DNA from 3 places in the Streptomyces sp. NPDC002867 genome. Region 3 is predicted to be linked to each of the others. Evidence: riboswitches for the same ligand, from Rfam matches in the RefSeq annotation. Region 3 holds a riboswitch; each other region holds the start of a gene.
What was found. Region 3 has a riboswitch for cobalamin ahead of cobN (cobaltochelatase subunit CobN). Riboswitches for the same ligand answer to the same signal wherever they lie in the genome.

Region 1 (9,972 bases), on a different contig from region 3:
GCGCCGTCCACAGCGCGGTACGCGCCGGCGTCAGTCCGGCCGCGACCGCGTCGACGGCGAGCAGCATCGTGAGGAGCACGGCGGCGCAGACGGCCGCGAACCGCACGTGCAGCGCCCAGCCGCCGTGCCGTGGCGCACGGGAGGCGGCGCCTCTCCCGCCTCGCCCCCGAAGCGATCCGCCGATGCGCCTCATGACGGCGACCGTAGACCCCTCGTGGGCCCAGGCGCAGGGCTTGACGCAGAACTGACCTTCTGCAGGAGGCCTCTTGACGGTCTGCCGGCGCCGCAGGGCACGTACGCGACCGGACGACGCAGCCCCCGCGCTGATGGCGGACGTCCTGACCGCCGTACGTGACCTGGGCCGAGCCCGGTCACCGGTAGGGCTCCTGGAGCCGGAGCATCATGCTACGACAGCGTGTCGGTGACCACCGATGCCGCTTCCGCGATCAGCCTGTTGTCGAAGGCGGCGTCCTTCTCGCTGCGGTTCGACATGATCGCCACGACGATGGGGGAGGCGTCGGGCGGCCACACGACGGCGATGTCGTTGCGCGCGCCGTAACCGCTGCCCGTTCCGGTCTTGTCGCCGACCACCCACCCCTTGGGCACCCCGGCCCTGATCAGCTCGTCCCCGGTCGTGTTGGTCCGCAGCCACCTGGTGAGCTGCGCGCGTTCCGCTTGGCCCAGGACGTCTCCGAGGACGAACGCGCGCAGGTTCCCGGCCATCGCCCGCGGCGTACTCGTGTCCCGCGTGTCGCCCGGAGTCCATCGGCTCAGTACGGGCTCGCGGCGCTCCATCCGCGTGACGTCGTCGCCGAGCTCCTCCAGTACGGCGTCGAGGCCTTTCGGCCCGCCGAGCCGGTCGAAGAGCAGGTTGGCCGCAGCGTTGTCGCTGTAGCGGACAGCGGCCTCGCACAGCGCCCGCAGGGTCATTCCGGTCCCGACGTGCTTCTCGGTCACGGGGGAGTGGGTGATCAGGTCGCCCCTGGAGTACGTGATCACCTCGTCCATGCCGCCCGGGGAGTGCCGGCGCAGCACCGCACCGGCGGCCAGCGCCTTGAACGTCGACGCGTAGGGGAAGCGTTGGCCGTCCTTGTAGGCCACCTCGCGCCCGGTGCCGGTGTCGACGGCGTACACGCCGAGCCGCGCGTCGTACCGGCGCTCGAGCTCCTGGAAGGCACCGACGAACGGCTTCGCGGCCGTAGTCGCCCTCGTCGTCTGCGCGGACGGAGACGACGAGGCCGGCGGACCGCCGCCCTGGCCGCACGCGGCCAGCGGGACGAGCGCGAGCACGGCAAGGGCGCCGACGACGGTGCGCCGGACACGGGTGCGCTGCATGGTCCGAACCTCCAAAGAGCCCCGCACGCAGGGCGGATGAGGGGATGGAACGGCACGGCCCCATCCCGCTGCGTGGTCGTGAGCGCCGGGACCACCCTCACCTCCGCGCTGCCATGCGGTCCCATGGGCTGGTGCGCAGTTCCATGCTCATCCGGCACAGAGTTCGGGGGGTGGATCCGGTGGGAGCGTGTCGAGCGAGGAGAGGACAGGGACCGGATCCTCGGTGGTGCCGTCGCTGCCTACCCGTGGGGCCGCGTCACCGGCCGGAGTGGCGGTGCACCACGACCTGAAGCGGTGCGCGGAAGGAGAGCAGGCCGAGCATCGGCGGCTGCGTCCCCGGTTCCACGAGTGCCGCGTCCGGCAGAGCACGGGCTGCCGCCCGCAGAGCGACCGCGGCTTCGGTGCGGGCCAGGGAGGCGCCCAGGCAGCGGTGCCGTCCCGCACCGAACGCCAGGTGGTGCCGGATGTTCTCCCGGTGCGGGCACAGCTGTTCCGGATCGTCGAACATCTCGGGGTCCGACCCGGTGCCCATCAGCATCAGCAGCAGCTGCGCTCCGGCCGGCAGGCGCACACCGGACAGTTCCGTCTCGCGCGCGGTCACCCGGCGCCACGTGGTGACCGGCGGCTCCCGCCGCAGGATCTCCTCCACCCACGCCTCGGCGAAGCCGTCCTCCCCTGCGACGCGTGACCAGACCTGCGGATCGGACACGGCCCGCAGGAGCGCCGTGGAGATCAGTTGCCCGGTGGTGGACTGCCCGGCGATGAACACGAAGAAGCACACGGCCACGGCGGTCGCGGCGTCCAGCGGCGTGCCGTCCGGCTTCCGGTGCCGGCGCAGTCCGCCGATGAGCCCGTCCGTCGCCGCGGCCGAGGACACCTGCGCGGTCAGCCACTGGTGGAACGCACCGACCTGCTCCGCCAGGTGGAGCTGCCGTTCGGCGGGAGGGCGACCGTAGAAGAGTTCCAGTGCGGCGTCGCTCCACGTCGCGAGCGTGGAGGCGGAGACGCCGTCGATGCCGAGGAGCCGCATCATCACGCGGCACGGCAGGAGTCGCGCGTACTCGGCGGCCAGATCGCAGCGGTCGCCGGCGGCGTAGCGGGACCGCGGACCGGACAGCATCTCCGCAGCGGTCTGCTCGACCATCGGCACTGCCGCCGCGACGCGCTCGGCGTTGAAGAAGCGCATGACCAGGCGCCGGAGGTCCGCGTGGTCGGCGCCGCGGTTGTTGGCCAGTGCGGGCGGCAGGGAGAAACCCGCCCTGGCGAGGATGCGCAGTACGCGCACGGGCAGGGGCGTCACGGAGTGCTGGGCGTTGTCCGGCAGATACGTCCCCGGATCCAGCAGCACGCTCCGCACGTCCGCATAGCGGCTGACCAGCCACAGGCCGGTGCCGGGATCGAAGTGGACGGGCGAGGTGCTCCGCAGCACTGCCAGCGTGGGGAACGGGTCGGCCACGAACGGCGGGTCGAAGAGGCCGGGAATGCCGGGAAGGCCGGTCGGCAGGGGTGCCGGACGTGTCTCCGTGCTTGCCACGCGCGTGTTCTCCGTCAAGGCGTACGGACCATCACCCGACGGGGGGACAGTTGACCAAGCTGCCCGCTCGGGGCCGAGGCCACACGATAACCGACCGGATGAGCAGGGCGTCGCGCGCCCCCGCCCGGGCGGGCCCTCGGAGGGGGCGGCGGGGCCGGCCGCTGTGACGGTGCGGGCCTAGAGGAAGCTGGCGTTCTGGGCGAGGGAGAGGCGGCCGGAGTAGTTGATCGTGTTGGTGGGCTGGGCGCATGTAGGCGCGCCACGCGTCGGAGCCGGAGTCGCGCCCGCCGCCGGTCTCCTGCTCGCCACCGAAGACGCCGCCGATCTCCGCACCCGACGTGCCGATGTTGACGTTGGCGATGCCGCAGATCGGAGCCCTCCGAGGACCGGAAGAGTTCGGCTTCCTGCTGGTCACGGGTGAAGATGCTCGACGACAGGCCCTGCGGTACGTCGTTGCGCAGGGCGATGGCCTCCTCGATCGTGTCGTAGGTCAGCACGTAAAGAATGGGGGCGAAGGTCTCTTCCCGGACGACGTCGGTCTGCTCGTCGACGCGGACGATGGCCGGCTCGGCGTAAGCGGCCCGGGGCGCGGCGTCGGCCAGGCGCCGGTTGCCGCCCACGAGGATCTTCCTGCCCTGTGCCTGCACCCGGGCAAGGGCGTCCTGCATGGCGTCGGGCGCCGTGCCGGAGACGAGTGGTCCGACGAGGGTGCCCTCGTCGAACGGGTCGCCGATGGGCAGCTTCTGGTACACCGCGGTCAGCCGCGCGAGCCCGGCTTCGGCGCCGACAGCGCTCTGCTGCGCACCGCGATGCACTGCAAGGGGCGCATCCCCCGGAACTGACCGCACGGCCGTTTCCGCGTCCTCACCGAGGCGGTCGTCGCGCGGTCGGTGCGGTGCGGGAGGGAGCCAGGGCCCAGCGGATGGCCCGGGTGAGGGCGTGGCCGGTGAGACGGACGACGGTCTCCGTGGCGGGGCCCGGGTTCGGCAGGCCCAGGGAGCTGCGGGCCCACGGGGGCAGCGCGGTGACCGCGTTCGCGGCCAGCAGGGCGTAGGGGCCCTTGGCCACGAGCGGCAGGGGCGGATGGAGCAGGATGAACCGTGCCGCCTCGCGGGCTTCCGTGGTGCCGCACAGTTCGGGGCGGTAGGCGTCGATCCGGTCTGCCAGTTCACGCCGGTCGCGCGGTGGATCGAGTACGCCGAGGGCAGATGCCACGCGTGCCATGTCGGCGATGTACGCGTCGCAGCCCGCGCCGTCGAGGGGGTGGGCGCCGAAGCGCTGGTGGGCCCCGAGGAAGCTGTCGACCTCGGCCACGTGGACCCAGCCCAGAAGGTGCGGGTCGGCCGCGTGGTACGGCCGGCCGTCGGCCGTCGTGCCCCGTGTGCGCTCGTGTACCGCGCGGACGCGGTCCACGGCCGCCTGCGCGTCGTCCGCGGTGCCGAACGTGGTCACGGCGAGGAAGGTGCTCGTGCGCTGCAGACGGCCCCACGGGTCGCCGCGGTATCCGGAATGCGCGGCCACGGCCGCCATCGCGAGGGGGTGCAGGGACTGCAGGAGGAGGGCGCGCAGCCCGCCGATGAACATGGACGCGTCACCTTGCACGGTACGGATGGGCCGCTCGGGCCCGAACCACCGTGGTCCCGGTGTGTGGTGGATGCGCTCCCTGTTGGCAGGACCGGCCGGCCCTGCGACGCGGCGGAAGATCCCGGCTCCGACCCGCTTGCGCAGGTCCCCGACGACAGGCGCGGACCCGTTCATGGCCCAAGTATCGACCCGGGCGGGCGGGGGTGTCACCAACGCGTGGCGTGCCGGGCCGCCGGGGCCCGCACCGGGCACCTGCCGGCGCGATTCGGACGCGGGGGCGTCGTCGTGCGCGTAGGCGCGGGGTGAGGGGGAACCCGTCCGTGGTACCGACCGAAAACGCATCCGAGGAACAGGAGGGACATATGGGAACCTGGCCACTCACCTCTCAGGGCCGGGTCAGAGAAGGACCTGGACGGCGGACGTCAGGAGCTGCCGGTGAAGGGAAGTCGGTCGACGTGACCACGAACGAGCGGCAGGGCGAGCAGCGAATCGGTGTCAGGGTGCACGAGGACGTCGCCTTCGTGTTCAAGGGCCTGGCGGCACGCAGAACGGCGCCCGAGTTCTCCTCCGGCGCGGCAGCGGCCTACGAGTGGGCGATGGGACATGCGGAGCGTTCACCCGTCACCGGTGCGGGCGCCGACGGTATTCCCGGCCTGCGGCTGCTGACCGCCGAGGTGGACGCGGCAGTGGTCCAGCTGGACGATCCCACCCTGCAGGCCGGGAAGCGCGACTACGTCCGGGGCGTGCACGACGCACTCGCCTGGGTCTGCGGATACAGCGACCACGTGGCGTGAGCCGGACCGTCCGCCGAGTCCCCGGCCCGCCGCCACGAAGGCCGTCCGCTCAGCGGTCGGAGTAGCTGAAGTCCCCCACTGTCCAGGCGCTCACGTCCTTGATGGCGATGCGGTACATGCCGCCGGTCTCGGGAATCCCCACACTGCCCTGGAGAATTCTCGCGACATGGAAGTGCAGGTACGAGGGGGCTTCACCGTGCCGGTCGCGCCAGCCTCCGGGCCTCGTGAACACGGGGGAGAAGGCGCCCAGTTGGTTCGAGTCCTTCAGCACTTCGGCCACTCGCTCCCGCCAGACGGCCTCCGGAGCCAGCCGTCCGGTGATGACGGCGCCGGGGATCACGACGGTGAGGGACATCTGATTGGAGTGCTCGGACTCCACCATGGCGGCGATGTCGACGAGCAGGTCATCAGGGTTCGACATGAGCGCCGATTCTACGGGGCGGGCGCGGACATGTGCCGCCTTTCCGGAGCCGTTCCTCCACCGGTCTTGCGAACGGCGCCGTCGGAACCGGCGAAGCGGCCGCCCATCCGCATGGCCTTCGCCGGGAATCCCCCGGCGGGTCGCGGGCTGAAGGACGAGTTCCTCGGCGGCGTCGGAGCCACAGCGGTCGCCACAGCGGTGGCGCAGAACCTCGACGACCTCGCCGCGGCCCGTGGAGGCTCCACGCGCTGAACGGGGAGGTCCACCGTGCTTGCTACGCTGCGCACTGCGTCCCGTGGGGGAAGTCCGGTGGGAATCCGGCGCTGACCCGCAACGGTAAGCGCGATCGCCCGTCAGGGTCGGCCGCGCAAGCCCGATCACCCGTGGGACGGCTGGAGTTCCCGACTGCTCGCCGCGGACTGCGAGAGGGATGGCGCACGTCCTCGTCATGAGGGCCACCCCTTGATGCGTACGGACGCGGCCCGAGGCGAAGGACCGCACGCGTGTCCGTCAGCTTGTCCCCGTCCGCGGCCACCGCCGCGCCGGCTCCGCCTGTCCCCAGGCGCATACCGGCTCCGCCGCTCGCCGGCGCACTCGCCGCCCTGCTTCTCCTCTCCCTCGTGTGCGCGGTCGGCCTCGGAGCCTCGGACCTGACGTGGGGCCAGGTGCTGCACCTGCTGCGGGCCGGTCTGACCGGCGGCACCATACGGGCCGACGAACAGTCCGCCTACGCCATCGTGTGGCACATCCGGTTGCCCCGAACCGTCCTGGCGGCGGTCGTGGGCGCAGGCCTGGCCACCGTCGGTGTGGCCGTACAGGCCATGGTCCGCAACGCGCTCGCCGACCCGTTCGTGCTCGGCATCTCCTCCGGGGCGGCAGTCGGGGCCAACGCGGTGATCCTCCTGGGGGCGTTCTCCGTCCTGGGCATGTGGGCGCTGCCGGTCTCCGCCTTCGGCTCGGCGCTGGCGGCCATGGTCCTGGTGTACGCGGCGGCGCGCAGTGCGCACGGCCTGACGCCGCTGCGGCTGGTGCTGACCGGTACGGCGATGAGCTACGGCTTCTCGGCCGTCACCACCCTCATGGTGTTCAGCGCCGACCGTGGCGAAGCCGCCCGGTCGGCGATGATGTGGCTGCTCGGCAGCCTCGGCGGGGCGACTTGGGGCTCGGTGCCGGTCGCGGCCGCCACCGTGCTCGCCGGGACGGTCCATCTCGCCCTGTCGGCGGGGCGGCTCAACGCCCTTGCCATGGGGGACGAGACGGCCGCCGCACTGGGCGTGGACGCCCGGCGGCTGCGCAGGGAACTGTTCGTCGTGACGGCCGCCGTCACGGGGACCGTGGTGGCGGTGAGCGGGGCGATCGGATTCGTCGGCCTGATGGTGCCGCACCTCGTACGGATGGTGGTGGGCGCCGGCCACCGGCAGGTGCTCGCCGTGACGCCCCTCGCGGGAGCGGTGCTGCTGGTGTGGGTGGACGTCGTCTCCCGGACGGTGCTCGCCCCGGCGGAGGTGCCGGTGGGCGTCGTCACGGCCGTCGTGGGCGTGCCCTGCTTCCTGTTGCTGATGCGCCGCCGCGGCTACGCGTTCGGGGGCCGCTGATGCGTGTCGACATCGAGGACCTGTCGGTCGACGTCGCGGGCGCCCGCCTCGTCCGGGACATCACCCTGCACGCCGCTCCCGGCCAGGTCGTCGGCCTCGTCGGGCCGAACGGCAGCGGCAAGTCGACGCTGCTGCGCTGCGTGTACCGGGCGCTGCGTCCCACCGCCGGCACCGTGCGCCTGGACGGCGAGGACCTGCACGCCATGGACGCGCGCGCCGGTGCCCGCCGGCTCGCCGCGCTGCCGCAGGACTCGTCGGCCGAGTTCGATTTCACGGTGGCCCAGGTGGTGGAGATGGGGCGCCTGCCGCACCGGCGCGGCCCGGTCCCGGGCGCTCGCACATCCCCGGACGACGCCCGGATCTGCCGCGACGCGCTCACCAGGGTCGGCGCGGCTCATCTCGCGGAACGGTCCTTCCTGTCCCTGTCCGGCGGTGAGAGGCAGCGCGTCCTGATCGCCCGCGCGCTGGCCCAGCAGCCCCGTGTGCTCGTGCTCGACGAGCCGACCAACCACCTCGACATCGCCCAGCAGTTGGACGTCCTGTCGCTGGTGCGGGCCTGCGGATCCCCCTGGACCGAGTCCGGGGGCGGACCGACCGTACTGACCGCCCTGCACGATCTGAACCTGGCGGCGGGCCACTGCGACGTGCTGTACGTGATCGCGCACGGCCGCATCGTCGCCTCCGGCCCGCCGGACGACGTCCTGGCTCCCGAGCTGCTGGCCGACGTCTTCGGGGTGCGCGCACACCGCGTACGGCATCCGGTGACGGGCGCCGTGCAACTGCTGTTCGACCGCATCGCCCGTCCCGACGACCTGCCCGCTTCCTGAGCCGGGACGAACGTCCTCGGCTTCCCCGTACCCCTGCCGATGAGGAGCACCATGATCCACGCCCTGCGACGCGCGGCCCTCGCCACCGCGCTCACCCTGAGCCTGACGGCGTGCGGCGCGCATGTCGCACCGACGCCCCAGGCGAAGGGCAACGGCCCGGTCACGCTGACCAACTGCGGTCGCCAGGTGACGTACGACAAGGTCCCCGAACGGGTGGTCACCAACGACGTGGGCATCACCGAGATCATGCTCGCCCTCGGCCTGGAGGACCGGATGGCCGGCTTCGTCATGCCGGACGACAAGGGCGACCTGACCGGCGTTCCCTGGAAAACCGGCTACGACAAGGTGACGTGGCTCTCCAAGGACCGGATCACCAAGGAGGTCGTCCTGGACGCCCGTGCCGACCTGGTCTTCGCGGGCTGGAACTACGGCTTCGGCGAGGACAACGGCCTGACACCGGACGCGTTGCGCAAGGTCGGCATCAGCTCGTACGTCCTCACCGAGTCCTGCCGTAACGGCCGCGACAAGGCGCGGGGCATCATGCCGCCGCTGGAGGCGCTCTACACCGATCTCAGCAACCTCGGGAAGCTCTTCGGCGTGGAGGAGCGGGCGCGAAAGCTCATCGCGGACTTCCGCCGGCAGATCGGCGCCACCGGGGCGAAGGCGCCCAAGGGGGCGGACCGGCCGACGGTCTTCCTCTACGACAGCGGCGAGGACAAGCCCTTCACCTCCGGCCGCTTCGCCGCGCCGGACGACATCATCACCAAGGCCGGCGGCGACCACATCATGAAGGACCTGAAGGACTCGTGGACGACGGTGGGTTGGGAAACCGTCGTCCAGCGCGACCCCGACGTCATCGTCGTCAACGACTACGGCGACACCACCGCGGAGCAGAAGAAGAACTTCCTGCTCTCCTACCCGCCGCTCGCCCAGGTGTCGGCGGTCAAGCACCGGCGCATCTTTGTGCTGGACTACGTCGACCTGGTGGAAAGCCCCCGTAATCCGGCGGCCGTCGCGGCACTCGGCGCCTACCTGCGGTCGGTGACGCCTCGCTGAGACCGGACGTGTGCCCCCGGCCGGTCCGGTCCTGCCCCGTCGTCGTCAGGCGGCCGGGTCGAGCCGTACGCAGCACCGGTCCGGGCTGGGGCGAAGCGGGCCGTGGGGGTCTCCTCGCCGAACCCGTGCAGCACGCTGCGCAGCTCTCACTCTTCTTCTTCTTCCTCCTCCTCGCCCTCGTATTCCTCGTCCTCGTATCCCTCCTCGTCCTTGCCTTCCTCGGCTTCCTCCTCGTACCCGTTCTCGTCTTCCTCGTCCTCGTACGCGGCCGCTTCCTCCTCTTCCTCCACGGCCTCCTCGTGGGTCCGGACCACCTCGCCGTCGCGGATTTCTCCGCGCCAGCCCTCGGGCTCCTCGTCGGTGAAGGTGACGTACCGCTGGAAGTTCTTGAAGTCCAGGCGCAGGCGCCGTCCTTGGGCGCGCCAGAGGTTGCCGGTCTTCTCGAAGAACCCGGAGGGGTAGTACTCGACGACGAGGACGATGCGCGTCAGGCTCGGCGCGAGTTCGTGGAACGTCACGCACCCCCGGGTCGTGCCCTTGGCGCCCTCGGAGGTCCACATGATCCGCTCGTCCGGCACCTGCTCCTGGACGGTGGCCTTCCAGCCGCGGGTCGACGGGCCCACCTTGACCTTCCAGTCGCTCGTCGTCTCGTCGCCCTGGGACACACTCCGTACACCCTTGGTGAAGCTGCTGAACTGCTCGTACTGGGTCCAGTGGTCGTACGCGGTGCGGATCGGGACGCCGACGTCCAGCGCTTCGACGATGTTCATCAAGGAGACCCCCGCGAGGGGCGTCGTCGGAGGAGCGGACGCGATGAGTGACCAGG
Region 2 (9,972 bases), on a different contig from region 3:
TCAGCACGATCATGAAGAGTCTGCGGCCGGCGAACCGGAAGCGGCCGATGGCGTACGCCGCGATGGTCGCCATCACCATCGCGCCGACGACCGCGGTGACGCAGATGATGAGGCTGGACTGGACGGCGGTGCCGAAGTCGGCCTGGTCCATGGCACGGCCGAAGTTGTCGAAGGTGACCGACGACGGCCACAGGGTCTGGTCGTAGCTGCGGATCTCGGCGTTCGGGCGCAGGGCACTGATGATCAGCCAGTACACCGGGAAGATCATGACCACGAAGGTCAGCAGCCCGACGGCGTTGTAGACGTGCCTGCTCTTCTTCTTGCGGTCGGGGCGGATGGCCTTCGGGGCGGAGCTGAGGGCGCTCACTCGACCTCTCCGATCTTGAGCAGCTGGCGCAGGTAGTAGACGGCCACGCCGGACAGCAGGAGCACCGTGATCAGGGAGATCGCGGCGCCCTGGCTGAAGGAGTTGGACTCGAAGGCCTTGTTGAAGGCGTAGAGGCCGAGCACCTCGTACTCGGGCTCGGGCTTGGTGCCGCGCATCAGCCAGACCTGGCCGAGGACGTTGAAGTCCCAGATGACGGACAGTGTGGCCACCATCTGGAACACCGGCTTGATGACCGGGAAGATCACGTAGCGGAAGTTGCCGAACGCGCCCACGCCGTCGATGGACGCGGCCTCCTCCAGCTCCCTGGGGACCTGGGTGAGCGCGGCGTACAGCGTGATGGCGACGAAGGGGATCGCGCCCCAGACCACCACGGCGCCGATGACGAGGAAGCCCTGCTTGTGGTCGAGGAACCAGTTGTGGCCCTGGAAGTCCAGTCCCAGGTACTTCGACAGGACCATGTTGGCGACGCCGTAGTCCGAGTCGGCGAACCAGCGGAAGATCGAGGCCGCCACCATCAGCGGGATGGACCAGGCGGCGATCAGCGCCGCGGTCAGCAGCAGCCGCGCCCAGGTGGACATGCGCTGCATCATCAGCGAGATCGCGAGGCCGGCCGCGAGCGTGGTGACGACACAGGCGGCCATGAACACGACGGTGAGGACGACCGAGTCCCAGAAGGCGCCGTCCCGGAAGATGTCGGTGAACTGCTGGAAGCCGACCCAGGGGGCCGGCTCGCCGGTCCACAGCTCCTTGCGGCCGACGTCCTGGAAGGACATGACCGCCGTCTTGACCAGCGGCCACACGAAGACCGCGGCGATCGCGAGGATGGTCGGGCCGATGAGCAGGTACGGCAGCAGCGCACCGGCCTTGCGGGGCCTGGGCGCCTGCCCCTTCGGCTGCTGGGTGCCGGGCCCCTCGGGGTGCCGCGCTACGGGCACCACCGGGTCGGCTGCTTTCATGTCGGCGGCACTCATGGGTGCTGAGCCTTCCGTTCGGACGTACGGGCCGGGAGGTACCGGAGTGCGGGGGCGGTGCGCGTGCCGAGGCACGGTCCGCCGCCCCCGCCGCTGGTCGACGCGGTGAGAAGTCCGGAGTCAGGACTGCTCGTTGATCAGCTTGTCGATCTCCTCGTCGGCCTTCTTGGTGGCTTCCTCGACCGGCGTGCCCTTGATGATGTCCAGCAGCATCAGCTCCAGGACCTCCTTCTTCTCGATCGCGGCCCAGCCCGGCGCGATCGGGGTGAACCAGGCGTCCGGCACCGCATTGGCGATCGGAGCGGTCTCCGGCTTGGCCTTCAGCGGCTCCAGCTGCTTGGTGTTGTTCGGCAGGATGTTCTTGGAGGCCAGCACCTCCTGCGACTTGGCGCCGGTGAACATCGAGATCCACTCCTCGCCGAGGTCCTGGACCTTGGACTTGGAGATGGTGGCGAGGTCGGAGCCGCCGATGAAGGAGGGGAGCGCCTTGCCGTTCGGGCCGGGCATTCCCGCGGTGAGGATCTTGTCCTTGAGCTTGGCGTTGCCGTTGCCCGCCGGGTCGGTGACGCTGCCGGCCTCCCAGCCGTTGCCGTACAGCAGCGCGGCCTTCTCGTTGGCCATGACGTTGGCGTGGTCCTGTTCGTCCTTGGTCTTGTCGCCGTGGTTGTACTTGTCGACCAGGTCGACGAAGTGCTTGATGCCCTTCTGCGCCTCGGGCGTGGACAGAGCGGACTTCCACTCCTTCGTGCCCTCGTCGTAGGTGGCGATCTCGCCCCCGTACGCGGCGACGTAGGACATGGCGGCGTACCAGTAGCGGCCGGGCAGGTAGAGCGGCGAGAACGCCTTGTCCTTGCCGTACTTCTCCTGGACCTTGTCCAGGGCGGCCGTCAGCTCGGCCTCGGTGGTGGGCAGGGTCTCGACGCCCGCGCCCGCCTTGAACATGTCCTTGTTGTAGATGGCCACGCGCGCACCGGCGTAGTACGGCACGCAGTACTGCTTGCCCTCGTAGGAGCAGGTGTCCTTGAGGCCGCCGATCCAGGTGTCCGCGTTCTCGTACTTCTTCGGGTCGATCTCGCCGAGCGCCCCGTTGAGGATGTACGTCATGGTCTCGGTGTTGCCGAGCTCGACGACGTCCGGGAACTTGTCGCCGGAGAGCGCCGCGTCGAGCTTCTTGGTCTTGTCCGCCCACTGCTGGTACTGGACGTTGACCTTCACGCCCGGGTACTTGGCGTTGAACCGGTCATTGACGTCCTTCACCAGCTCGGGCCACGTGGACTGCGCGTCGACCATCAGCCAGACGGTCAGCGTCTCCTTGCGGTCCTTCGGATTCTTGGCCGCCTCGCCGCCGCCGTCCGAACCGCACGCCGCGACCGAGGCCATCATGGCCGCCACACCCACCGCTGCTACGAGATTGCGCTTCACGCCACCCTCCTCAAGGGATGCAAGAGTCCCCCCCACCACCCGGGAGTCGCGCAGCACTTGACAATGGCGCGCCGGATTCTGCCCTGGGGCCGGGATCTGATCTTTAATGGTTTAGACCAGTACCGGGAGCTTGGCCTAGACCTTTGGGGGTGTCAAGGGTGTATAAGAAGGGCAGTCGCGTCCGTTATCGGACCGACACCTGAGGGAGGGCGACGACCCGCGAGCGGTCCGTGCCACCATGTGAGCCGCTACAGACGGAGGAGCCGGTGACGGCAGGAGCGCAGCAGTCGGGAAGGCGGGTCATGACCACGGACGGGGCCGGCACCGAAGCCGAGAGCGGGGCAGCAGGCGCCCGTACCGCGCGCGTGCCCAAGTACTACCGGCTGAAGCGGCACTTGCTCGACATGACCGAGACACTGCCGCCCGGGACTCCGGTGCCGCCGGAGCGCACGCTCGCCGCCGAGTTCGACACCTCGCGCACGACCGTGCGGCAGGCGCTCCAGGAACTCGTCGTGGAAGGCCGGCTGGAGCGCATCCAGGGCAAGGGCACGTTCGTCGCCAAGCCCAAGGTCTCCCAGGCGCTGCAGCTCACCTCGTACACCGAGGACATGCGGGCACAGGGCCTGGAGCCCACGTCCCAGCTGCTGGACATCGGATACGTCACAGCCGACGACACGCTGGCGGAGCTGCTCGACATCTCGACGGGCGGGCGGGTCCTGCGGATCGAGCGCCTGCGGCTGGCCAGCGGCGAGCCCATGGCCATCGAGACCACGCACCTCTCGGCCAAGCGCTTCCCCGCGCTGCGGCGGTCGCTCGTCAAGTACACCTCGCTCTACACCGCCCTCGCGGAGGTGTACGACGTCCATCTCGCCGAGGCCGAGGAGACGATCGAGACGTCTCTCGCCACCCCGCGCGAGGCGGGGCTGCTCGGCACGGACGTCGGCCTGCCGATGCTGATGCTCTCGCGCCACTCGCTCGACGCCCAGGGCGAACCGGTGGAGTGGGTCCGCTCGGTGTACCGCGGGGACCGCTACAAGTTCGTCGCTCGGCTCCAGCGGCCGAAGGACTGAGACACGCGCCCCGGAGCCGTACGTCCCCCACCTGACAGGGTGTCCGGCATGGCGTCGCAGCGTGTTGCGACGCCATGTCATGTTTTGCGCAGCCGTGGCGCGAAGTCGTTGCCGTACCGATATGCGGACCGGGGGTGACGGGACTCGAACGGCTCGCCTAGATTTCCTGCGCACTACAACAGGTGACCAGTGAGGGGACGGAGCCGCATGTCAGCAGTGCCCGAGGCACCGGACGCGCCTGAAGCGCCCGAAGCGAAACAACCGGTCGTCACACCGGTGCGCGTGATCATCGCCCTCTGTCTCTTCGCACCCTTCGTGGCGATGCTCTGGGTCGGCTCCTACGCGAAGGTCGAGCCGACGTTCATCGGCATGCCGTTCTTCTACTGGTACCAGATGCTCTGGGTCGTGGTGTCGACGGCGCTGACGATGATCGCCTACAAGCTGTGGCAGCGTGACCAGCGCGCCCGCAAGGGAGGTGCCTCCCGATGAAGGACGGCGTGAACGGCGTCGCACTCGGCGTCTTCATCTTCTTCTTCCTGGCCGTGACGGTCATGGGCTTCCTGGCCGCCCGCTGGCGCAAGGCCGAGAACGAGCACAGCCTCGACGAATGGGGCCTGGGCGGCAGATCGTTCGGCACCTGGGTGACCTGGTTCCTGCTGGGCGGCGACCTGTACACCGCATACACCTTCGTCGCCGTGCCGGCGGCCATCTACGCGGCGGGCGCGGCCGGCTTCTTCGCCGTGCCGTACACGATCCTCGTCTACCCGCTGATCTTCACCTTCCTGCCGCGCCTGTGGTCGGTGTCGCACAAGCACGGGTACGTGACGACTGCCGACTTCGTCCGCGGACGTTTCGGTTCCAAGGGCCTGTCCCTGGCGGTCGCGTTCACCGGCCTCCTCGCCACGATGCCGTACATCGCGCTCCAGTTGGTCGGCATCCAGGCCGTGCTCGACGTCATGGGCGTCGGCGGTGGCGAGAACACCAACTGGTTCATCAAGGACCTGCCGCTGCTGATCGCCTTCGGTGTGCTCGCGGCCTACACGTACTCCTCCGGACTGCGTGCGCCGGCGCTGATCGCCTTCGTCAAGGACACCCTGATCTACATCGTCATCGCGGTGGCGATCATCTACATCCCGATCAAGCTCGGCGGCTTCGACGCGATCTTCTCCGCCGCCGGAGAGAAGTTCTCGCAGATCAACCCGGCCACGGACAAGCCCGTCGGCGCCCTGGTACCCGGCGAGATGGGCCAGTGGGGCTACGCCACCCTGGCCCTGGGCTCGGCGCTCGCGCTCTTCATGTACCCGCACTCCATCACGGCGACGCTGTCCTCGCGCAGCCGTGAGGTGATCCGCCGCAACACCACGATCCTGCCGCTGTACTCGCTGATGCTGGGCCTGCTGGCCCTGCTCGGCTTCATGGCCATCGCGGCGGGCGTGAAGGTCACCAACGGTCAGCTGGCCATCCCGCAGCTGTTCGAGAACATGTTCCCGGACTGGTTCGCGGGCGTCGCCTTCGCGGCGATCGGCATCGGCGCGCTGGTCCCCGCGGCCATCATGTCCATCGCCGCGGCCAACCTGTTCACCCGGAACATCTACAAGGACTTCCTCAAGCCCGACGCGACCCCGGCGCAGGAGACCAAGGTCTCCAAGCTGGTCTCGCTGCTGGTCAAGGTCGGCGCCCTGGCCTTCGTCCTCACCATGGACAAGACCGTGGCGATCAACTTCCAGCTGCTGGGCGGCATCTGGATCCTGCAGACGTTCCCGGCCCTGGTGGGCGGCCTGTTCACCCGCTGGTTCCACCGCTGGGCGCTCATCGCCGGCTGGGCGGTCGGCATGATCTACGGCACGGTGGCCGCCTACGGCGTGGCGAGCCCGACACAGAAGCACTTCGGCGGCTCGTCGGCCGAGATCCCCGGCATCGGCGAGATCGGCTACATCGGCCTCACCGCGTTCGTGCTGAACCTCGTCGTCACCGTGGTGCTCACCTTCGTCCTGAAGGCGGCCAAGGCCCCGGACGGCGTCGACGAGACCAGCCCGTCCGACTACACGGCGGACGCGGGCGACCCGGGCGTCGAGGTGGAACTGCCGCCGGCCACGGCGGGCGCCCCCGGCGGCCACTGACGGATCGCGTACGCAAGGGCCGTCGCATCTCCCCCCAGGGAAATGCGGCGGCCCTTCGTCGTGCTCTGATGCACACTGCCGGGCATGGACATCACGATCAGGCGGATCGAACCCGGGGAGTGCGGGGCGCTGGGGGAGCTGACCGCGCAGGCGTATCTGCGCGGCGGAATGCTCGACTTCGGCGAGGAGGACCCGTATCTGGAGGTGCTGCGGGACGTCGCGGGACGCGCCGCGCACACGGAGGTGTACGTCGCCGTGGACGGGCGGGGAACCGTGCTCGGCGGGGTGGCCTTCGTTCCCGCCGGCGGCCCGTACGCCGACCTCGCGGGTCCGGGCGAGGCCGAGTTCCGGACGCTGTCGGTGGCCGAGGAGGCCCGGGGACGCGGGGTGGGCGAGGCGCTGGTGCGGACCTGTGTCGACCGGGCCCGGGCGGTGCCCGGGTGCGTGCGCGTGGTGCTGTCGACGCAGCCGATGATGCACGCGGCGCACCGGATATACGCCCGGCTGGGCTTCGTACGCACCCCCGAGCGGGACTGGGCACCGGTCGAGAACGTTCCCCTGCTGACGTACGCCCTGGAGCTCTGAGCCCGCGAGACACAACATGTGGGGGCATGCGCAGCACCCCGCCCCCACATGTATGCTCATCTGGCTGTCGCCGCAGGGGAATCCGGTGCGAATCCGGAACTGTCCCGCAACGGTGTGATCCGGTGCGCTGTGCGTACCCGACAAGTCCGAGGACCTGCCGACGGTGCATCCGGCTCGACCGAACCGGGTGCCGAGACGTCCGGGCCTCGCGGTAGGGCCGGTGGACGCCGTGCCTCGTGCTGCCCGTCCGCGGGCCCGCGCCGGCATGGTCCCCGCCTCCCCCGCCGGCCCAGAGCCGAGCGAGGGAGAGCATCACATGACCATCGCGCCAGCCGATCCGGCTTCAGGCACCGCGGAGCAGACCACGGCCGGTCCCGGGGCCGGCCTGCTGCGGACCCTCACGGATCTGACGGCCGATCTGCCCGACACCGACCCCGGCAGGGTCGCCGCCGCCGCGCTGCGCGGGCGGCACGCCGGATCGGACGAGGCCGAACTGCGCTCCCTCGCCACCGATGCCGCCGCCGGTCTGATCTCCGAGGACCCGGCCTACTCCCGTCTCGCCGCCCGGCTGCTGACCCGCACGATCGCGGACGAGGCCGCCGGCCAGGGCGCCGTGTCGTTCTCGGCCTCCGTCGCGGTCGGGCATCGCGAGGGCCTGATCGCGGACCGCACCGCCGCGTTCGTGGCGCTGCACGCGGCCCGGCTCGACGCGCTCGTCGACCCGGCCGCCGACGACCGCTTCGGCTACTTCGGCCTGCGCACGCTCTACAGCCGCTACCTGCTGCGTCACCCCATCAGCCGTCAGGTCGTGGAGACGCCGCAGCACTTCATGCTGCGCGTCGCCTGCGGCCTCGCCGAGGACGACAGCGTCCGCTCGGTGGACGAGGTCGCCGACCTGTACGGCCTGATGAGCCGGCTCGACTACCTCCCCTCCTCCCCCACGCTCTTCAACTCCGGCACCCGCCACCCCCAGATGTCGTCCTGCTACCTGCTGGACTCGCCGCTCGACGAGCTCGACTCGATCTACGACCGCTACCACCAGGTCGCGCGCCTGTCCAAGCACGCGGGCGGCATCGGGCTCTCGTACTCGCGCGTCCGTGCCCGCGGTTCGCTGATCCGCGGCACCAACGGGCACTCCAACGGCATCGTCCCGTTCCTGAAGACACTCGACGCCTCGGTCGCCGCCGTGAACCAGGGCGGCCGGCGCAAGGGCGCCGCCGCGATCTACCTGGAGACCTGGCACGCCGACGTCGAGGAGTTCCTGGAGCTGCGCGACAACACCGGCGAGGACGCCCGGCGTACGCACAACCTCAACCTCGCGCACTGGATCCCCGACGAGTTCATGCGGCGCGTCGAGGCGGGCTCCGACTGGTCGCTGTTCTCGCCGGCCGACGTGCCCGAGCTCGTCGACCTGTGGGGCGAGGAGTTCGACGCCGCGTACCGCGCCGCCGAGGCCAAGGGCCTGGCCCGCAAGACCATCCCGGCGCGCGACCTGTACGGCCGCATGATGCGCACGCTCGCGCAGACCGGCAACGGCTGGATGACCTTCAAGGACGCCTCCAACCGCACCGCCAACCAGACCGCCGAGCCCGGCCACACGGTCCACTCCTCCAACCTGTGCACCGAGATCCTGGAGGTCACCGACGACGGCGAGACGGCCGTCTGCAACCTCGGCTCGGTGAACCTGGGGGCCTTCGTCGAGCAGGGAGCCGACGGCGGGTACCTCGACTGGGAGCGGCTGGACGCCACCGTCCGCACCGCGGTCACCTTCCTCGACCGGGTCGTCGACATCAACTTCTACCCGACCGAGCAGGCCGGGCGCTCCAACGCCAAGTGGCGGCCCGTGGGCCTGGGCGCGATGGGCCTCCAGGACGTCTTCTTCAAGCTGCGGCTGCCCTTCGACTCACCCGAGGCACGCGCGCTGTCCACCCGCATCGCCGAGCGCATCATGCTCGCCGCGTACGAGGCGTCCGCCGGCCTCGCCGAGCGCAGCGGCCCGCTGCCGGCATGGGACAAGACGCGCACGGCGCGCGGCGTTCTGCACCCGGACCACTACGGCGTGGAGCTGAACTGGCCCGAGCGCTGGGCCGCCCTGCGCGAGCGGATCGCCGCCGTCGGCATGCGCAACTCGCTGCTCCTCGCCATCGCGCCGACGGCGACGATCGCCTCGATCGCGGGCGTCTACGAGTGCATCGAGCCGCAGGTCTCCAACCTCTTCAAGCGCGAGACCCTGTCCGGCGAGTTCCTCCAGGTCAACTCCTACCTGGTGGACGAGCTGAAGAAGCTCGGCGTGTGGGACGCGCAGACCCGCGAGGCGCTGCGCGAGTCCAGCGGCTCGGTGCAGGACTTCACCTGGATCCCGGCCGAGGTGCGCGAGCTGTACCGGACGGCCTGGGAGATCCCGCAGCGCGGCCTGATCGACATGGCGGCGGCCCGTACGCCGTTCCTCGACCAGTCCCAGTCGCTGAACCTGTTCCTGGAGACGCCGACCATCGGCAAGCTGTCGTCGATGTACGCGTACGCCTGGAAGCAGGGCCTGAAGACGACGTACTACCTGCGCTCGCGCCCGGCGACGAGGATCGCCCGCGCCGCGCAGGCGACGATCCTCCCCCAGCCTTCGGCGGAGGTGCCCCCGGTCCAGGCGGCCGCCGGCCCCGACGCCGTCGCCTGTTCCCTCGAAAACCCCGAGTCCTGCGAGGCCTGCCAGTAATGACCGTGGAGAACAAGAACCTGCTCGACCCGGGCTTCGAACTGACCCTGCGTCCCATGCGCTACCCGGACTTCTACGAGCGCTACCGGGACGCCATCAAGAACACCTGGACGGTGGAGGAGGTCGACCTCCACTCCGACGTCGCCGACCTCGCCAAGCTGACGCCGGGCGAGCAGCACATGATCGGCCGGCTGGTCGCGTTCTTCGCGACGGGCGACTCGATCGTGGCGAACAACCTGGTGCTGACGCTCTACAAGCACATCAACTCCCCCGAGGCGCGGCTGTACCTGAGCCGTCAGCTCTTCGAGGAGGCCGTGCACGTCCAGTTCTATCTGACGCTGCTCGACACCTACCTGCCCGACCCGGACGACCGCGCCGCCGCGTTCGCCGCCGTCGAGAACATCCCCTCCATCCGCGAGAAGGCGCAGTTCTGCTTCACGTGGATGGACTCGGTCGAGAAGATCGACCGCCTGGAGACGCGGGCCGACCGCCGCCGTTTCCTGCTCAACCTGATCTGCTTCGCCGCCTGCATCGAGGGGCTGTTCTTCTACGGCGCCTTCGCCTACGTCTACTGGTTCCGCTCGCGCGGACTGCTGCACGGACTGGCGACGGGCACCAACTGGGTGTTCCGCGACGAGACGATGCACATGAACTTCGCCTTCGAGGTCGTGGACACCGTCCGCAAGGAGGAGCCGGAGCTGTTCGA
Region 3 (9,972 bases):
ACAGCCGCGGGCCGACGCCGTCCGGGGCGCAGAGCCAGGCGCCGTCGTCCTCCGAGTCGTCGTCCGGCAGGTCGAACTGGGCGAGCCACTCTGGGGGCACCTCCCGGACCGGCCCTACTCGTCCGCCCCGTCCTCCAGGTCGCCCTCCGTCTCGAGGAACACCTGCCGCAGACCCTCCAGCACCGCCGGGTCCGGCTTCTCCCACATGCCACGGGACTCCGCCTCCAGGAGGCGTTCCGCGATGCCGTGCAGGGCCCAGGGGTTGGCCTCCTGGAGGAAGGCGCGGTTCACCGGGTCCAGGACGTACGTCTGGGTCAGCTTGTCGTACATCCAGTCCGCGACCACGCCCGTCGTCGCGTCGTAGCCGAAGAGGTAGTCGACGGTCGCCGCCAGTTCGAAGGCGCCCTTGTAGCCGTGGCGGCGCATCGCCTCGATCCAGCGGGGGTTGACCACGCGGGCGCGGAAGACGCGGGACGTCTCCTCGACCAGGGTGCGGGTGCGGACCGTCTCCGGGCGGGTGGAGTCGCCGATGTACGCCTCGGGGGCCGTGCCGCGCAGGGCGCGGACCGTGGCCACCATGCCGCCGTGGTACTGGAAGTAGTCGTCGGAGTCCGCGATGTCGTGCTCGCGCGTGTCCGTGTTCTTCGCCGCGACCGCGATCCGCTTGTACGCCGTCTCCATCTCGGCGCGCGCCGGGCGGCCCTCCAGACCGCGGCCGTACGCGTAGCCGCCCCACACCGTGTAGACCTCGGCCAGGTCCGCGTCCGTGCGCCAGTCGCGGGAGTCGATCAGCTGGAGGATGCCCGCGCCGTACGTGCCGGGGCGGGAGCCGAAGATACGGGTCGTGGCGCGGCGTTCGTCGCCGTGTTCGGCCAGGTCGGCCTGGGTGTGGGCGCGGACGTGGTTCTCGGTGGCCGGCTCGTCCAGGGACGCCGCCAGGCGCACCGCGTCGTCCAGCAGGCCGATCGTGTGCGGGAACGCGTCCCGGAAGAAGCCCGAGATGCGCAGGGTGACGTCCACGCGCGGACGGCCCAGCTCCGCGAGCGGGACGGGCTCCAGGCCCGTCACGCGGCGCGACGCGTCGTCCCACACCGGGCGGATGCCCAGCAGGGCGAGTGCTTCGGCGATGTCGTCGCCCGCCGTGCGCATCGCGCTCGTTCCCCACAGGGACAGGCCGACGGACGTGGGCCATTCGCCGTTGTCCGCGCGGTAGCGCTCCAGGAGGGAGTCGGCGAGCGCCTGGCCCGTCTCCCAGGCGAGGCGCGAGGGGACGGCCTTCGGGTCGACGCTGTAGAAGTTGCGGCCCGTCGGCAGGACGTTGACCAGGCCGCGCAGCGGCGAGCCGGACGGGCCCGCCGGGACGAAGCCGCCGTTCAGCGCGTGGACCGCGTGGGTGATCTCGTCCGTCGTACGGGACAGGCGCGGGACCACTTCGAGCGCCGCGAAGCGCAGGATCGCCGCGACCTGCTCGCCGTGGGAGGCGGGCACCGCGTCCGGGTCCCAGTCCGCCGCCTCCATCGCCTCGACCAGCGCGCGGGCCGTGGCCTCCGCCTCGTCGGCCGTCGTCCGGGTCGCCGCGGACTCGTCGAGGCCCAGCGCCTCCCGCAGGCCCGGCAGCGACGTCGTACCGCCCCAGATCTGACGGGCGCGCAGGATCGACAGGACCAGGTTGACCCGCTCCGGGCCGGTCGGCGCGCCGCCCAGGACGTGCAGACCGTCGCGGATCTGCGCGTCCTTCACCTCGCACAGCCAGCCGTCGACGTGCAGCAGGAAGTCGTCGAAGCCGTCGTCGTCCGGGCGGTCGTCCAGCCCGAGGTCGTGATCCAGCTTCGCCGCCTGGATCAGCGTCCAGATCTGCGCGCGGATCGCGGGCAGCTTGGACGGGTCCATGGAGGAGATCTGGGCGTACTCGTCCAGCAGTTGTTCGAGGCGTGCGATGTCGCCGTACGACTCCGCCCGTGCCATCGGCGGCACCAGGTGGTCGACCAGCGTGGCGTGCGCCCGGCGCTTGGCCTGGGTGCCCTCGCCCGGGTCGTTGACGAGGAACGGGTAGACGAGCGGGAGGTCGCCGAGCGCCGCGTCCGGGCCGCAGGCCGCGGACAGGCCCGCGTTCTTGCCCGGCAGCCACTCCAGGTTGCCGTGCTTGCCCAGGTGGATCATCGCGTCCGCGCCGAAACCGCCGTCGTCGGCCGACGCGGCGATCCAGCGGTAGGCGGCCAGGTAGTGGTGCGAGGGCGGCAGATCGGGGTCGTGGTAGATCGCGATCGGGTTCTCGCCGAAACCGCGCGGCGGCTGGATGAGGATCAGCAGGTTGCCGCGGCGCAGGGCCGCCAGCACGATGTCGCCCTCGGGGTTGCGGGACCGGTCCAGGAACATCTCGCCGGGCGCCGGGCCCCAGTGCTCCTCCACGGCCTCGCGCAGTTCGGCCGGGAGCTCGGCGTACCAGCGCTTGTAGTCGGCCGCCGGGATGCGGACCGGGTTGCGGGCGAGCTGCTCCTCGGTCAGCCAGTCCTGGTCGTGGCCGCCGGCCTCGATCAGCGCGTGGATCAGCTCGTCGCCGTCGCCGGAGACGAGGCCCGGGATGTCCGCCTCGGGCCCGAAGTCGTAGCCCTCGGCGCGCAGGCGCCTGAGGAGGGCGACGGCGGAGGCCGGGGTGTCCAGGCCGACCGCGTTGCCGATGCGGGAGTGCTTGGTCGGGTACGCGGACAGGACCAGCGCGATGCGCTTGCGCGCGTTCGGGATGTGGCGCAGCCGGGCGTGGCGTACGGCCGTCCCGGCGACGCGGGCGGCGCGCTCGGGGTCGGCGACGTACGCCGGGAGGCCGTCCTCGTCGATCTCCTTGAACGAGAACGGGACCGTGATCAGCCGGCCGTCGAACTCCGGCACCGCCACCTGGCTGGCCGCGTCCAGCGGGGACAGACCCTCGTCGCTGTCCTCCCACGCCGAGCGCGGGCCCGTCAGGCACAGCGCCTGGAGGATCGGCACGTCCAGGGCCGCGAGCGCGCCCGCGTCCCACGACTCGTCGTCGCCGCCCGCCGACGCCTCGGCCGGGCGCGTGCCGCCCGCCGCGAGCACCGTGGTCACCAGGGCGTCGGCGCTGCGCAGTTGCTCCAGCAGCTCCGGCTCGGGGGCGCGCAGAGACGCCACGTACAGGGGCAGGGCCCGGCCGCCGGCGTCCTCGATCGCACCGCACAGGGCGTCCACGAAGGCGGTGTTGCCGCTCATGTGGTGGGCGCGGTAGTAGAGCACGGCGATCAGGGGACCGTCGGCCTCCCGGCGCGGGGTGCGCGCCAGGCGGCCCCAGGTGGGCGCGGCCGCCGGGGGCTCGAAGCCGTGGCCGGTGAGCAGCACGGTGTCGGACAGGAAGCGGGCGAGCTGCTCCAGGTTGGCCGGGCCGCCGTGCGCGAGGTACGCGTGGGCCTCGGCCGCGATGCCGATCGGGACCGTGGAGGTCTCCATCAGCTGGGCGTCGGGGGCCTGTTCGCCGGTGAGGACGACGACCGGGCGGTCCTGGGCGAGGAGCAGGTCGATGCCCTCCTGCCAGGCGCGCAGCCCGCCGAGGAGGCGTACGACGACGAGGTCGGTGCCCTCCAGGAGGCCGGGGAGGTCCTCGACCGGGAGGCGGGAGGGGTTCGCGAAGCGGTACGCGACCGGTCCGGCTGCCGCGCGGGCGCTGAGCAGGTCGGTGTCGGACGTCGACAGAAGCAGGATGCGGGGCTGCGAGGGCAGTCCCTCGGAAGAGAGCGGCATGCGACGTCTGGCCTTCCTCGGGGTTTCCGCGCCCCGGGCGGTGGAAAACGGCGGGAGTTCCTGGCTCACCCGGTCGCGTGCGCGTGCTGCGCTGCTGCCGGGCTCACAGTGGCGGGACCGCGCCGGGATCTCACCGGGCTTCCTCCCCTGACGCCGTCTTCGGCGGTGACGGACCGTGTGGCCCGCCGTTCAGCATAGTAAGGGCCGTCACGTCTCCGGCAGCAGGTGGCCTGTGTGATGGTCGGTATGCTCGCCGCCATGCCCTCGGCCCCCTCGAACCGCCCGGACCGGGACGAAACTCCCGTACGGGACCGCGGTGATGCCTGCCCCGGCGCGCTGCGACTGCACACCGCGGACGACGGTGCGCTGGCGCGCGTCCGCGTGCCCGCGGGGGTGCTGAGCGCCCGGCAGGCGTACGCGCTGGCCGACGCGGCCGAGCGGCTCGGCGACGGCGCGCTCGACATCACATCCCGCGGCAACCTTCAGCTGAGGGGCCTCGACGGGGGCTGCGGAGGGGAGTTGGCGGCACTGCTGGACGCGGCGGGTCTGCTGCCCGCGCCCGCCCACGAGCGCGTGCGCAACGTCGTCGCCTCGCCGCTGTCCGGGCTGGACGGCCGCGGACACCTCGACGTGCAGCCGCTCGTACGCGAACTGGACGGGCTGCTGTGCGCGAGCGAGCGGGCCACGGCGCTGTCGGGCCGGTTCCTGTTCGCGCTGGACGACGGCCGCGGGGACATGGCGGGGCTCGGCGCGGATGTGATGTTGCTCGCAGAGCCGGGCGGGACGCGGGTGCGGGTCCTGCTCGGCGAGCAGACGCTGACGGTCGGCAGGCAGGACGGCGCGCGTGCGCTGCTGTTCGCGGCCGAGGCGTTCCTGGACGCGGCGGACGCCGGCGGCACGAGGGCGTGGCGGGTGCGGGAACTCCCTCCGGAGTACGCGGTGTCCCGCCAGGAACTCGCGCGCCGGCTGGGCGATGCGGGTATCGCGGCGGGTGCGGGTGCGGGTGCGGGTGCTGACGCGTCGCCCGGTGCGTCCGTGTTGTCCCGGTCCGGGCCGGGACCGGACGCCGGCCCGGCCGCGCGCGGCGGGGACGCCGACGCGGCCGCCCGGCCCGGACGGGGCGGCGAGCCCGCCACCCCCGTGCCCGGCGTCGTCCACGGCGCGCAAGGGGCCGCCTCACTCCACGTCGGCGTCGCCCTCGGACGGATGCGTGTCGCGCAGTGGCGGCTGCTCGCCCGGACCGCCGAGACGTACGGCACCGGCGAGTTGCGCGTCACGCCCTGGCGCGGCGTCGTCCTTCCCGGCGTTCCCGGCGCACTCCTGCCCGGCCTCGCCGACGCGGGCCTCGTCACCGGACCCGACTCCCCCTGGACCGGCGTCGGCGCCTGCACCGGACGGCCCGGCTGCGCCAAGTCCCTCGCCGACGTACGGGCCGACGCCACCGCGCGCATCGCCGCCGGCGCGGGCGGGCTGCCTGTGTACTGGTCCGGCTGCGAACGCCGTTGCGGGCACCCTCAGGGCGCCTGGGTGGACGTCGTCGCGACCGGCGACGGCCGCTACGACCTGACCGCACCCGGAGTACCGCGGCACACCGTCCCCCTGACCGAGCTCGCCGACGCCCTCGCGGCGGCGCGCACCAACCCCACCGACCCCACCGAACGACCGACGAAGTGAGCGAGAGCACAGTGTTCGACTACGAGAAGGACGGCGCGGAGATCTACCGCCAGTCCTTTGCCACGATCCGCGCGGAGGCGGACCTCGCCGGGCTGCCGGCCGAGGTCTCCCAGGTCGCGGTCCGCATGATTCACGCCTGCGGGATGGTCGACCTCGTCCGCGACCTCGCCCACTCCCCGGACGTCGTCCTGCACGCCCGCGCCGCCCTGCGCGCCGGCGCGCCGATCCTGTGCGACGCGCAGATGGTGGCGAGCGGCGTCACGCGCAAGCGGCTGCCCGCCGACAACGAGGTGATCTGCACGCTCTCCGACCCGTCCGTGCCCGCGCTCGCCGCCGAGATGGGCACCACGCGCAGCGCCGCCGCCCTCGAACTGTGGCGCGACCGGCTGGAGGGCTCCGTCGTCGCCGTCGGCAACGCCCCCACCGCGCTGTTCCGGCTCCTGGAGATGATCGAGCAGGGGGCGCCCCGCCCCGCCGCCGTCATAGGCGTTCCCGTCGGCTTCATCGGCGCCGCCGAGTCCAAGGACGCCCTGGCCGCCCACCCGCTGGGCCTCGAGCACCTCGTGGTGCGCGGCCGCCGCGGCGGCAGCGCCATGGCCGCCGCCGCCGTCAACGCGATCGCGAGCGAGGCGGAGTAGTGAGCGACGACCAGAAGACGACGGGGCGCCTCTACGGCGTCGGGCTCGGCCCCGGCGACCCGGAGCTGATGACCCTGCGCGCCGCGCGCATCATCGCCGAGGCGGACGTGATCGCGTATCACTGCGCGCGCCACGGCCGTTCCATCGCCCGCTCCATCGCCGCCCCGCATCTGCGCCCCGACCACATCGAGGAGCGCCTGATGTACCCGATCACGGTCGAGACGACCGACCATCCCGGCGGGTACCGCGGCGCGCTCGACGACTTCTACGAGGAGGCGGCGGCCCGGCTCGCCGAGCACCTCGACGCCGGGCGGACGGTGGCCGTCCTCGCCGAGGGCGACCCGTTCTTCTACGGCTCCTACCAGCACATGCACAAGCGGCTCGCGCACCGCTACCCGACCGAGGTCGTCCCCGGCGTCACCTCCATCAGTGCCGCCGCGGCCCGGCTCGGGACCCCGCTGTGCGAGGCGGAGGAGGTCCTCACGGTCATCCCCGGCACGCTGCCGGAAGAGGAGCTGACCGCCCGTCTCGCCGCGACCGACTCGGCCGTCGTGATGAAGCTCGGCCGTACCTTCCCCGCCGTGCGCCGCGCGATGGAGACCTCGGGCCGGCTGGACGAGGCCCGGTACGTGGAGCGGGCCACGATGAACGGCGAACGGACCGGGCGACTGGCCGGCATCGACCCGGCGTCGGTGCCGTACTTCTCCGTCGCCGTCGTGCCGAGCCGTATCGCCAACCCCCGGCCGGAGCCGGAGAGCGGCGAGGTCGTGGTCGTCGGCACGGGGCCCGCCGGCCCGTTGTGGCTGACGCCCGAGACGCGCCGCGCGCTCGCCGACGCCGACGAACTCGTCGGCTACACCACGTACCTGGACCGCGTCCCGCACCGCCCCGGCCAGATCCGGCACGGCTCCGACAACAAGGTGGAGTCCGAACGCGCCGAGTTCGCCCTGGACCTGGCGCGGCGCGGACGGCGGGTCGCCGTCGTCTCGGGCGGCGACCCGGGAGTCTTCGCCATGGCCACGGCGGTGCTGGAGGTCGCCTCCCAGGAGGAGTACCGGGACGTGCCCGTACGGGTGCTGCCGGGCGTGACCGCCGCGAACGCGGCGGCGGCCGCTGCGGGCGCCCCGCTCGGCCACGACTACGCCACGATCTCCCTGTCCGACCGGCTCAAGCCCTGGGAGGTCATCGCGGAGCGCCTGCGCGCGGCGGTCTCGGCGGACCTGGTCCTGGCGATCTACAACCCGGGCTCCCGCTCCCGTACCCATCAGGTCGCGGCCGCCCGTGACCTGCTGCTCGAACTCCGTTCGCCCGAGACCCCGGTGGTCGTGGCGCGGGACGTGGGCGGCCCGGAACAGTCGGTGCGGGTGGTGACCCTGAAGACGCTGGAGCCCTCCGAGGTCGACATGCGCACGCTGCTGCTGATCGGCTCGTCCCGGACCCAGGCGGTCGAGCGTGGCGACGGCCGCACGATCGCCTGGACGCCGCGCCGCTACGGGTGAACGCGCCGAGGCCGTCCGCGTCCGGGTGAGCGACGCGGACGGCCTTCCCGCGACGGCACCGGCTCCCGCGTGCCGGTTCGACGCCCGGACCGGCCGTGCCCTCGTACGGAGCGGAACAGGGCTGTACAGTCCTCCTCCGGCGGAACACCGGCCCCACCCGCACCGCCCCCCTCCCCCCGCGCATCGCTCCTTCATCTCGTGTTGAACAGCCCCGGCTTTGCGCCGCGTGGTCCGGAAAGGGCCCCAAACTCTGTGAACACTCGTACCCGGCTGAGCGCGCTGGCCACGACGGCCACCCTCGCCGCAGCGGGCGGTCTCCTCACCGCCACCCCGGCCTCCGCGGCTGTCACCTGCACCGCTCCGGTCTGGAAGGCGCAGTTCTTCGCCAACACCTCGTTCAGCGGCACGCCCAAGCTCACCAGCTGCGACGCCACCGTCAACGAGAACTACGGCACCGGAGACCCGGCCGGCGTGACCCTGCCGAGGGACAACTTCTCCGTCCGATGGTCCGTCACCCGCGACTTCGGCTCCGGCGGGCCGTTCACGTTCTCCGCCGCGACGCAGGACGGCGTCCGCGTGTACCTCGACGGGGTGCGCAAGATCGACCTGTGGCGGAACGTCTCCACCACGCAGAGCAAGACCGTCAACGTCACCGTCCCTGCCGGACGCCACACGATTCGCGTGGACTACGTGGCCTGGACGGGCGCCGCGAACGTCAAGTTCACCTACGCGCCCCGCACGTCGGCCACCGTCGACACGGTCCGGCCGCTCGCGCCCACCGGTACCTCGGTCGCGTACGACCGGACCGTCAACAAGGCCACGCTCCGCTGGTCGGCGAACAAGGAGATGGACCTCGCCGGTTACCGCGTCTACCGCCGGCTGAGCTCCACGTCCTGGGCGAAGGTCAGCGGCACGGCCCTCGTCACCGGCACCTCCTTCGTCAACTACCCGCCTGCCACCGGCGAATCGTTCCTCTACGAGGTCCGCGCCGTCGACAAGGCGGGCCGCGAGTCCTCGGGCAGCGCGGACGTGACCGTCACCAGTGTCGACCGGACCGCGCCGGCGGCACCGGGCGGGCTGACGGCGACGGACGGGCAGGGCGGGACGGCGCTGGCGTGGCAGCCGGTCACCGGCGCGACGAAGTACACCGTCTTCCGGCAGCAGCAGGGGCAGACCGACACCGGTGGCACCCACCCTGTGCTCCAGCTGGCCACGGTGACCTCGGCCTCCTGGACGGACACCACCGGCACCGAGCGGACGGGCTACACGTACGCCGTCTCCGCCACCGACGCGGCCGGCAACACGTCGGCGACACGGACCGTGGTCTCCGCAACGCGCGGCGACTACGCGCCCGTCGCGCCGACGGACGTGACGGCCCGTTTCGAGCCGCGCAACGGCATCGTCGTCAGCTGGACCCCCTCGTCCGGCGACGACGTCGACCATTACCGCCTGTACCGCTTCGGCTCCCTCTACAGGGAGGTCCGGGGCAGTACCTACACGGACATGACGGTCGACCACGGCACCACGTACACCTACACGGTGACCGCAGTGGACGAGGCGGGCAACGAGTCCCCCGTGTCCGCCTCCGCGTCCGCGACGACCGACGGCGACCTGGTCGCCCCGGCGCCCGTCACGGGCCTGAAGGCGACGGCCCGCGAGGACGGCGTGTTCCTGGAGTGGGCGCCGAGCACGGAGCCCGACCTCATGCGGTACGACGTCTACCGGGCCGACTGGTACCCGGACGGCGACGGTTCCGGCGATGGCGTGTGGCTGTACCGGCACGTCGCGTACGTCGGAGAGGCGGACACGTCGCTCCTGTACGGGGCGATCCCGGACGGCGAGACCGTGCGGTATGCCGTGGCCGCCCGCGACGACTGGGACAACTCGCTCGTCGAGTGGGACTTCGACGCCGTCTCCTGGGTCGAGGTGACGGAGCTCGGCGCTCCCGCCGCGAGCTGAGGCACCCGTGAACGAGGCCGCCGCGCCCCGCGAGGGGGCGGCGGCCTCAGCCGTGCACCCAGGCCGCCGCTTCCTCGACCGTCGCGGCCACCCGCACGCCCTCGGGCACCGGCGGTCTGCGCACGACCACCACCGGGATGCCCGCATCGCGGGCCGCGCGGAGCTTCGGGGCGGTCGCCGCGCCGCCGCTGTCCTTCGTCACCAGGACGTCGAGGCGGTGGGTGCGCAACAACTCTCTCTCGTCGTCGAGGGTGAAGGGGCCCCGGTCGAGAAGGATTTCGGTGCGGGCCGGCATCGGGGCCTCCGGCGCGTCCACCGACCGGACGAGGAACCACTGCGGGCAGTCCGCGAAGGCGGCGAGCCCCATGCGCCCGGTCGTCAGGAACACCCGCTCCCCGAGGCCGTCAAGTGCGCGGGCCGCCTCCGTCAGCGAGCCGACCGGGTGCCAGTCG

Region 1: another riboswitch for cobalamin. It lies ahead of ACWD0A_RS13050 (FecCD family ABC transporter permease); the one in region 3 lies ahead of cobN (cobaltochelatase subunit CobN).
Region 2: another riboswitch for cobalamin. It lies ahead of ACWD0A_RS26370 (ribonucleoside-diphosphate reductase subunit alpha); the one in region 3 lies ahead of cobN (cobaltochelatase subunit CobN).

Annotation. Positions count from the first base shown of each region.
Region 1 is NZ_JBSFUR010000010.1:145,837-155,808, reverse strand. It holds gene ACWD0A_RS13090 (hypothetical protein) at 1-193, opposite strand, end outside; gene bla (class A beta-lactamase) at 406-1,335, opposite strand; gene ACWD0A_RS13080 (cytochrome P450) at 1,592-2,869, opposite strand; partial or broken gene ACWD0A_RS13075 (aldehyde dehydrogenase family protein) at 3,047-3,642, opposite strand; gene ACWD0A_RS13070 (oxygenase MpaB family protein) at 3,734-4,627, opposite strand; gene ACWD0A_RS13065 (hypothetical protein) at 4,909-5,247, shown strand; gene ACWD0A_RS13060 (hypothetical protein) at 5,297-5,668, opposite strand; gene ACWD0A_RS13055 (hypothetical protein) at 5,780-5,920, shown strand; cobalamin riboswitch at 5,945-6,071, shown strand; gene ACWD0A_RS13050 (FecCD family ABC transporter permease) at 6,172-7,263, shown strand; gene ACWD0A_RS13045 (ABC transporter ATP-binding protein) at 7,263-8,090, shown strand; gene ACWD0A_RS13040 (ABC transporter substrate-binding protein) at 8,142-9,146, shown strand; partial or broken gene ACWD0A_RS13035 (SRPBCC family protein) at 9,293-9,919, opposite strand; gene ACWD0A_RS13030 (GvpL/GvpF family gas vesicle protein) at 9,960-9,972, shown strand, end outside.
Region 2 is NZ_JBSFUR010000035.1:53,867-63,838, forward strand. It holds gene ACWD0A_RS26335 (carbohydrate ABC transporter permease) at 1-367, opposite strand, end outside; gene ACWD0A_RS26340 (carbohydrate ABC transporter permease) at 364-1,359, opposite strand; gene ACWD0A_RS26345 (sugar ABC transporter substrate-binding protein) at 1,480-2,781, opposite strand; gene ACWD0A_RS26350 (GntR family transcriptional regulator) at 3,084-3,851, shown strand; gene ACWD0A_RS26355 (DUF3311 domain-containing protein) at 4,059-4,340, shown strand; gene mctP (monocarboxylate uptake permease MctP) at 4,337-5,971, shown strand; gene ACWD0A_RS26365 (GNAT family N-acetyltransferase) at 6,056-6,556, shown strand; cobalamin riboswitch at 6,601-6,732, shown strand; gene ACWD0A_RS26370 (ribonucleoside-diphosphate reductase subunit alpha) at 6,873-9,266, shown strand; gene ACWD0A_RS26375 (ribonucleotide-diphosphate reductase subunit beta) at 9,266-9,972, shown strand, end outside.
Region 3 is NZ_JBSFUR010000017.1:60,031-70,002, forward strand. It holds partial or broken gene ACWD0A_RS18340 (VOC family protein) at 1-118, opposite strand, end outside; gene cobN (cobaltochelatase subunit CobN) at 115-3,750, opposite strand; cobalamin riboswitch at 3,796-3,929, opposite strand; gene cobG (precorrin-3B synthase) at 4,009-5,424, shown strand; gene ACWD0A_RS18355 (precorrin-8X methylmutase) at 5,436-6,062, shown strand; gene cobJ (precorrin-3B C(17)-methyltransferase) at 6,131-7,561, shown strand; gene ACWD0A_RS18365 (fibronectin type III domain-containing protein) at 7,814-9,520, shown strand; gene ACWD0A_RS18370 (cobalt-precorrin-6A reductase) at 9,567-9,972, opposite strand, start outside.